DNA from 2 places in the Phyllobacterium sp. SL163 genome. Region 1 is predicted to be linked to the other one. Evidence: predicted binding sites of a transcription regulator. Region 1 holds the regulator's gene; the other holds the start of a gene.
The links. The regulator HrcA, encoded in region 1, represses chaperone genes, less so after heat shock. The targets are predictions, from matches to a motif close to GTTAGCACTCNCNNNNNGNGAGTGCTAAC.
Positions count from the first base shown of each region.

Region 1 (4,212 bases):
TTCCTTGAGCTGATGCGTTCCGGCACGGTTGATATTGTTTTCGCCAACGAGGCGGAACTGAAGTCTCTGTACCAGACCGACGACTTTGAGAAGGGACTTGATGCCATCCGCAAGGATTGCAAGCTCGCCGCCATCACCCGCTCGGAAAAGGGCTCGGTGGTTGTCTCGAAGGACGAAACCGTTGCCGTTCCGGCGATCGAGATCGCCGAGCTTGTCGATACGACGGGTGCGGGTGATCTCTATGCGTCGGGCTTCCTGTTCGGCTATACCAATGGCCGCTCGTTGACCGATTGCGCGCGGCTCGGCTCGTTGACCGCTGGCCTCGTGATCCAGCAGATCGGCCCGCGTCCGGCGCAAAATCTGAAAGTGGCAGCCCAGCAGGCCGGTTTACTCTGATCGAACAATGCCGTCACGCTTGAGCTCTTCAGGCGTGCGGCCCACCTTGTGGTAATTCGGCAGGGTCCAGCCGAAATAAAGCGCGCCGCCGCGAACCGCAAAGGCGGTCAGCGCGGCGAACAGGGCCGAAACCTCCGGCCCCGCCGAAAGCCCCAGCAGCAGCGTGTAGGCGACCGAGCCGGCAAGCGCCGCAGTGACGTAGATCTCGCGCCGCATCAGCACCGACGGTTCCGCGGAAACGATATCGCGCAGCACGCCGCCGAATGTTGCCGTCAAAATGCCTGTCACAACGGCAATGGTCGGGCTGAAACCGAGCGCCAGCGCCTTTGCAGCGCCCATGACGCTGTAGGCCGAAAGCCCCAGCGCATCGAGCCACAGCAGAAGCCGGTAGCGCGATTCCAGGAGATTGGCGGAGAAATAGACGATGATTGCCGCAGCAGCACAGACGAGGATGTAGCCGGGCTCCCGGACCCAGAAGACGGGGACGCCGAGGATGAGGTCGCGCAGGGTGCCGCCGCCGATGCCCGTTACCGCAGCCAGAAACACGAAAGCGATGATATCGAGCTGGCGGCGCGAGGCGGCGAGGCCGCCTGTCGCGGCGAAAACAAAAACGCCCGCATAATTGAATATCTGAATCGATGTCATCGGCTGTTCCCCTCCATATAAAAGGTAGAACATGGCCAATACGGAGCGTAAACAGCTAAATTAAAAAGGCCAGACCCCGTCGCCGGAATCTGGCCTTTGCCGTTGAGATGACGCTATGGTTATGCGTCTTTTTCCGCCTGCGGGTTGATCGGACCCGGCTCTGCCTGGCCTTCGCCGGCAGCCTGCTTCGGACCGCCCTTGGAAACGCCGACGAGTGCCGGGCGCAGCATGCGGTCGCCGATGACGAAACCGGCCTGCGCCACCTGCAGCACCGTGTTGTGCGGCACGTCGGCGTTGGGAATTTCGTACATGGCCTGATGGAAATTCGGGTCGAAACGCTGGCCCTGCGGCTCGATCTTCTTGACGCCGTGGCGTTCCAGCGCCGACATCATCGAGCGCTCGGTCATTTCCACGCCTTCGGCCAGTGCCTTGAAACCTGCATCGCCATTGGCGAGGGCATCGGTCGGAATGGCTTCGAGCGCGCGCTTCAGATTGTCGGAAACCGAAAGCATGTCGCGGGCGAAATTGGCGACCGAATAGGAACGCGCATCGTGAACGTCACGGGCGGTGCGCTTGCGCAGGTTTTCCATATCGGCGGCCAGACGCAGCAGCTGATCGCGCAGATCGCCGTTTTCGCCGCGCAATGCATCCAGTTCAACACTGTTGGCTGCTTCCGCCTGTTCTTCCTCTTCCTGCGCCATGGCATATTCCTCTGCCTTGCGCGATTTCAGAAAATCATCGGCGGCACGCTTCAGCGCATCACGGTCGCGCGGATTCTTCAGATCGCGCTGATCGAGATCGGGTGCGTCATGATGTTTCTTTTCTTCAGTCATCTATCCTGTCCGTTCATAAATCGAATGTGCGCTGGATATCGAGGTTTAGGCCATGAAAATCAAGTGCAAATGCCCGAAGCGGGGGAAGTTCGCGTGGCGGCACAGCGCCAGTGCAGTATCCGCGCTCTATCGCAACAGTCGTGAGACCAGCTGCGCCGTATAGTCCACCATCGGAACAATGCGCGCATAGTTCAGCCGGGTGGGGCCGATAACGCCGAGGGCGCCGATGACCCGCTGTTCCGAATCGCGATAGGGCGCGATGACCAGAGATGAGCCGGAAAGTGAAAACAGCTTGTTCTCGGAGCCGATGAAAATGCGCACGCCCGATCCGGCTTCCGCCAGATCGAGCAGTTGTATCGTGCCTTCCTTGGTCTCGAGATCATCGAACAGATGGCGCAGCCGGTCGAGATCCGCTTCGGCGTTGATGGAATCCAGAAGGTTCCCGCGTCCGCGCACGATGAGCCGCGGCGGTTGGCCGCCACCCGTGCCGCCCCAGACCGCAAGTCCCTGCTCGACCAGGTGTTGCGACAGGACATCGAGCGCCTGCTGGGTTTCGTCCTTCAAGCGGGCAATTTCCACGCGCGCTTCGGTGATGGTGCGGCCCTGAATATGCGCATTGAGGAAATTCGATGCTTCGATCAATTGCGATGGCGTCACGCCGGGCGGCAGGTCGATCACCCGGTTTTCAATGTCGCCGCTCTGGGTCACCAGCACCGCCAGCGCCTTGGTGGGTTCCAGCCGCACAAACTCGATGTGTTTGAGTGCGCCTTCCGCTTTGGTTGCAAGCACAAGTCCGGCGCCGCGCGACATGCCCGACAGGATCTGGCTGGCCTGCGTCAGCATGTTCTCGCTCGACTGGGCCTCGCCGCCCGCCCGCACCTGCGCCTCGATGGAATTGCGCTCGTCGGAGGAAAGGTCGCCCACCTCCATGAAGGCATCGACAAAGAACCGCAGGCCCAATTGTGTCGGCAGCCGTCCCGCCGACACGTGCGGCGCGTAGACAAGGCCGAGATGCTCAAGATCGCTCATGACATTGCGGATGGTCGCCGGGGAAAGCGTCACGGGCAGGATACGCGACAGGTTGCGCGATCCCACCGGTTCGCCGTCACCGAGATAGCTCTCGACGATGCGCCGGAAAATATCCCGTGACCGCTGGTCGAGGGATTGCAATGGTTCGGGAGTAACTGCCTTGTTCATTCTGTGTGACGCCCTTGTTCTCTGCCAGGGAATATAGGCGTTGTCGGTCCAATCATCAAAGCTTTTGCTTCATGGTTCCATTTAAGCGTCCGTTGCTCTAAAAGGCCGGACAACCATATTTTTCAAGAGGTCATTCCATGCGTCCTTCCAAACGAGCCCCAGACGAAATGCGCGCCATTTCCTTCGAGCGCGGCGTTTCCAAACATGCTGAAGGCTCGTGCCTGGTCAAGTTTGGCGACACACACGTCCTGTGCACCGCCAGCCTTGAGGAAAAGGTGCCGGGCTGGATGCGCAATACCGGCAAAGGCTGGGTAACGGCGGAATACGGCATGCTGCCGCGTTCGACCGGCGACCGCATGCGCCGCGAGGCTTCATCCGGCAAGCAAGGCGGCCGCACTTTGGAAATCCAGCGGCTGATTGCCCGTTCGCTGCGTGCCGTCGTGGACCTGCAGGCGCTGGGCGAAGTGCAGATCACCGTGGACTGCGATGTCATTCAGGCGGATGGCGGCACCCGGACGGCAGCCATCACCGGCGGCTGGGTCGCCTTGCACGAATGCCTGCGCTGGATGGAAACACGCCAGATGCTCAAGGTCGAAAAGGTATTGAAGGACCATGTTGCGGCGATTTCCTGCGGCATCTCCGACGGCACGCCCGTGATTGATCTCGATTATGCCGAGGATTCAACGGCACAGACCGATGCCAACTTCGTCATGACCGGCAAAGGTGGTATCGTGGAAGTGCAGGGAACGGCGGAAGGTGAACCGTTCTCGCAGGACGAGCTGCTGGCCTTGATGGGGCTTGCCCGCAATGGCATCACCCGGCTGGTTTCCCTGCAGAAAATGGCGGTCTCGTAAGCGGAAAACACCATGCAGCCATCGGGTATTCTGGAAACAGCACTCTATGTGACCGATATCGACGTGGCTGCACGGTTCTATGCCGATATACTCGGACTGGACGTCATCCTGCGGGCGGGCAATGAATCGGTCTTTTTCCGTTGTGGGGCGGGTGTCCTGATCCTGTTCGATGCGGAAAAGCTGAGGGAAAGGCCCAAGGGCGGTCTTCCCATCCCGGCCCATGGTGCCAAGGGGCCGGGCCACGTCTGTTTTCGCGCAACACGGGATGAAATTTCCGGCTGGAAGTC
Region 1 is NZ_JAFCVE010000001.1:73,517-77,728, reverse strand. It holds gene ACP7B1_RS00355 (adenosine kinase) at 1-396, shown strand, start outside; gene ACP7B1_RS00350 (trimeric intracellular cation channel family protein) at 388-1,041, opposite strand; gene grpE (nucleotide exchange factor GrpE) at 1,161-1,874, opposite strand; gene hrcA (heat-inducible transcriptional repressor HrcA) at 2,001-3,071, opposite strand; gene rph (ribonuclease PH) at 3,209-3,925, shown strand; gene ACP7B1_RS00330 (VOC family protein) at 3,938-4,212, shown strand, end outside.

Region 2 (4,212 bases), on a different contig from region 1:
CAACCGGCACAGGTATCCTGCTGATGGCTCTGGCCGCCCTTGCACCCATGCCTGTGCACTGGCGTCTCGTCGGCTTTGTCATTGCTTCGGGAGTGTCGGGTTTCGGCGGCCCCTTCAAGGACGTCGCCTTTGCAACCCTGCGCCAGACCCTGCTGCCGTCAGCCGATATCGCACCGGCCACACGCATCTATATCGTGACCTCCCACGCCGGCATGCTCGTCGGCATGCTGGTTGCCCCGATGATGAGCAGCCGCGTCAGCCCCGTCGATCTCCTCCTCATCTGCGGCGGCACCTATCTTGCCGTGGCCATCATCGGCTGGCTGCGGTTTGCGCGATAACGCGATAGCGGGCAGAGCATGGACGCCCTGCCCGCTGCAGTTGTTTAAAAGCCGGTCAGGACAATCTTGCCGCGGGCACGGCCGCTTTCAATAAGCGCATGGGCTTTCTTCAGATTGGCGGCTGAAATCGGGCCGAGATCATCGGCAAGGGTGGTGCGCAGCGTGCCGGCATCCACGAGTTCCGCCACCCGGTTGAGCAGCTTGTGCTGCTCCTCGATATCGGCGGTATCGTAACGCGAGCGGGTGAACATCACCTCCCAGTGGATGGAAACACTTTTCCATTTGAACGGCATGATATCGTAGCTTTTCGGATCATCGATCAGACCGAACCGGCCCTGCGGCGCAATCAGTGCCGCAATCTCCGTGCGATGCGTATCAGAGTTTGTCGTCGCAAAGACAAAGGCGGGGGCGCCGAGACCGAGCGCTTCCACCTGCGCGGCGAGCGGCTTTGAATGATCGATGACATGGTGTGCGCCCAGCTCCTCCACCCATCGGCGGGTTTCCGGGCGCGAGGCCGTGGCGATCACCGTCAGGTTGGTCAGTTTGCGCGCGAGCTGCACGGCAATAGAACCGACCCCACCGGCGCCGCCGATAATCAGAATAGCGTTGGCTGCGCCAACCACCGGAATGTCGATGTGGAGCCGGTGAAACAGCATTTCCCATGCGGTGATCGAGGTCAGCGGCAGGGCGGCGGCGGCGCTGAAATCGAGGGACTTCGGCTTCGTGCCAACGATGCGCTCATCCACAAGATGATATTCGGCATTGGTTCCCGGGCGATCCACCGCTCCCGCATAGAACACCTCGTCGCCAACCTTGAAGTGCCGGACATCCGGCCCCACCGCAGTAACGATACCGGCCGCATCCCAGCCGAGAACTCTTGGCTGGCCCGCTTCCGGCTTTGCACCTGCGCGGATTTTCGTATCGACGGGGTTGACCGATATGGCTTTCACTTCGACCAGAAGGTCGCGCCCCTGCGCTTCGGGCTTGGGCAGATTGATATCGACGAGTGAGGTTTCCGCAGTGATCGGCTGCGCTTCATAATAGGCGACGGCGCGCATAGGCATTCTCCAGATAAGTTGACGCTGTTCAAATGCGCGCTATGTTCGAACAGTGCAAGAATGCACATAAATTGCATATAGTGTCATAAAGGATACCGTGATGCCGCGCATCCGCCATACGAATTTTGATTGTGCACCGGGTTGTCCCGTGGAAGGAACGCTCAATCTCATCGGCGGCAAATGGAAGGGCATGATCCTTTTTCACCTGATGTCCGGTACGCTGCGCTTCAACGAAATCCGCCGTCACCTGAACAGCGTTACCCAGCGCATGCTGACCAACCAGCTGCGCGAGCTGGAGGCCGACGGCTTCATCACACGCAAGGTCTATGCACAGGTACCACCCAAGGTGGAATACTCCCTGACGGAGCACGGCCGCAGCCTGGAGCCGATCATATCGGCCCTCAAGGTCTGGGGAGATACCCATCTGCGCTCCGAAGCGGCAAAGGCTGCAACGGTGCGGTCGCAGGCCGCATAAACGCAGACGCGTCATCATTGGTTCACAATTGCATGGGATGATTTTGCATGACTGAAGACGCGCCAGCGTGCATTGCTTTTCAGTCTTTCGCCGAAATTCGGCAAACCTCTCCCTTGACTCTTCCATGGCTGCCCACTATTTCCGAGCCCAGTTAGCACTCGTCACTTGTGAGTGCTAATAACGCGGACGATCACTCGTTCGCTTCACCGTTTTGACACCAACATCAAGGGTTCTAACCATGGCCAAGACCAAGTTCCGCCCGCTTCACGATCGCGTCGTCGTACGCCGTATCGAATCCGAAGCAAAGACTGCAGGCGGCATCATCATTCCGGATACTGCCAAGGAAAAGCCACAGGAAGGCGAAATCGTCTCCGTCGGTACCGGCGCTCGTGACGAAGCCGGCAAGCTCATCCCGCTCGATGTCAAAGCAGGCGATCATGTCCTGTTCGGCAAGTGGTCGGGCACGGAAGTCAAGATCGGCGGCGAAGATCTGCTGATCATGAAAGAATCCGACATTCTGGGCATCCTCGGCTAATCAGCCGGTTTTCCCTTTAATCAACGAATTTCGATCAAACCGGGTTCAATCCCAGGAGAGATAAAATGGCTGCCAAAGAAGTAAAATTCGGCCGCGACGCGCGTGAGCGCATGCTGCGCGGTGTCAATATCCTTGCGGACGCTGTCAAGGTAACGCTCGGCCCGAAAGGCCGCAACGTCGTTATCGACAAGTCCTTCGGCGCTCCGCGCATCACCAAGGACGGCGTAACCGTTGCCAAGGAAATCGAACTTGAAGACAAGTTCGAAAACATGGGCGCACAGATGGTCCGTGAAGTCGCTTCGAAGACGAACGACATTGCCGGTGACGGCACCACGACTGCGACTGTTCTGGCCCAGGCAATCGTTCAGGAAGGCGGCAAGGCTGTTGCTGCCGGCATGAACCCGATGGACCTGAAGCGCGGCATCGATCTTGCTGTTGCAGAAGTCGTCAAGCAGCTCGGCAAGAGCGCCAAGAAGATCAAGACTTCGGAAGAAGTTGCGCAGGTTGGCACGATCTCTGCCAATGGCGAGACTGAAATCGGTGAAATGATTGCCAAGGCAATGCAGAAGGTCGGCAACGAGGGTGTTATCACCGTCGAAGAAGCCAAGACCGCTGACACCGAACTCGAAGTCGTCGAAGGCATGCAGTTCGACCGCGGCTACCTCAGCCCATACTTCGTCACCAACCCTGAAAAGATGGTTGCTGACCTCGAAGACGCCTACATCCTTCTGCACGAAAAGAAGCTCTCGAACCTCCAGGCTCTCCTGCCGGTTCTCGAAGCTGTCGTCCAGACTTCCAAGCCGCTCGTCATCATCTCCGAAGACGTCGAAGGCGAAGCTCTTGCAACGCTCGTCGTCAACAAGCTGCGCGGCGGCCTGAAGATTGCTGCCGTCAAGGCTCCTGGCTTCGGCGATCGCCGCAAGGCCATGCTGGAAGACATCGCGATCCTCACCGGTGGTCAGGTTATTTCCGAAGATCTCGGCATCAAGCTCGAAAGCGTTACGCTCGACATGCTCGGCCGCGCCAAGAAGGTGTCGATCACCAAGGAAAACACCACGATCGTTGACGGTCATGGCAAGAAGGGCGAAATCAACGCCCGCGTCGGCCAGATCAAGCAGCAGATCGACGAAACCACTTCGGACTACGACCGTGAGAAGCTGCAGGAACGTCTTGCCAAGCTCGCTGGCGGTGTTGCCGTTATCCGCGTTGGCGGTGCAACGGAAGTTGAAGTGAAGGAAAAGAAGGACCGCGTCGACGACGCTCTCAACGCAACACGTGCTGCTGTTGAAGAAGGCATCGTTCCTGGCGGTGGCGTTGCCCTGCTCCGCGCTTCGGCAAACCTGACACTCAAGGGTGCAAACTCCGATCAGGACGCTGGCATCAACATCGTTCGTCGTGCGCTGCAGGCTCCGGCTCGCCAGATCGCAACGAACGCAGGTGACGAAGCTTCCATCGTTGTCGGCAAGATCCTTGAGAGCAAGAAGGAAACCTACGGCTACAATGCGGCCAATGGTGAATATGGCGATCTGATCGTCATGGGCATCGTCGACCCGGTCAAGGTTGTTCGTACGGCTCTGCAGGATGCAGCATCGGTTGCCGGTCTTCTTGTTACGACAGAAGCCATGATCGCCGAAGCTCCGAAGAAGGACAATGGCGGCGCTCCCCAGATGCCAGGCGGCGGAATGGGCGGCATGGGCGGTATGGACTTCTAATCAGTCCACGCCAATCGCATACGGAAAAGGCGGGCCTTGGCCCGCCTTTTTTGTTGCCTGTATTTCAAGCACCGTTCTATCGAAGAGGATTATC
Region 2 is NZ_JAFCVE010000002.1:589,697-593,908, reverse strand. It holds gene ACP7B1_RS06530 (MFS transporter) at 1-338, shown strand, start outside; gene ACP7B1_RS06525 (zinc-binding alcohol dehydrogenase family protein) at 383-1,396, opposite strand; gene ACP7B1_RS06520 (winged helix-turn-helix transcriptional regulator) at 1,497-1,871, shown strand; gene groES (co-chaperone GroES) at 2,110-2,406, shown strand; gene groL (chaperonin GroEL) at 2,472-4,118, shown strand.
Region 2: the regulator HrcA is predicted to act here: its motif matches at 2,022-2,050, upstream of groES (co-chaperone GroES).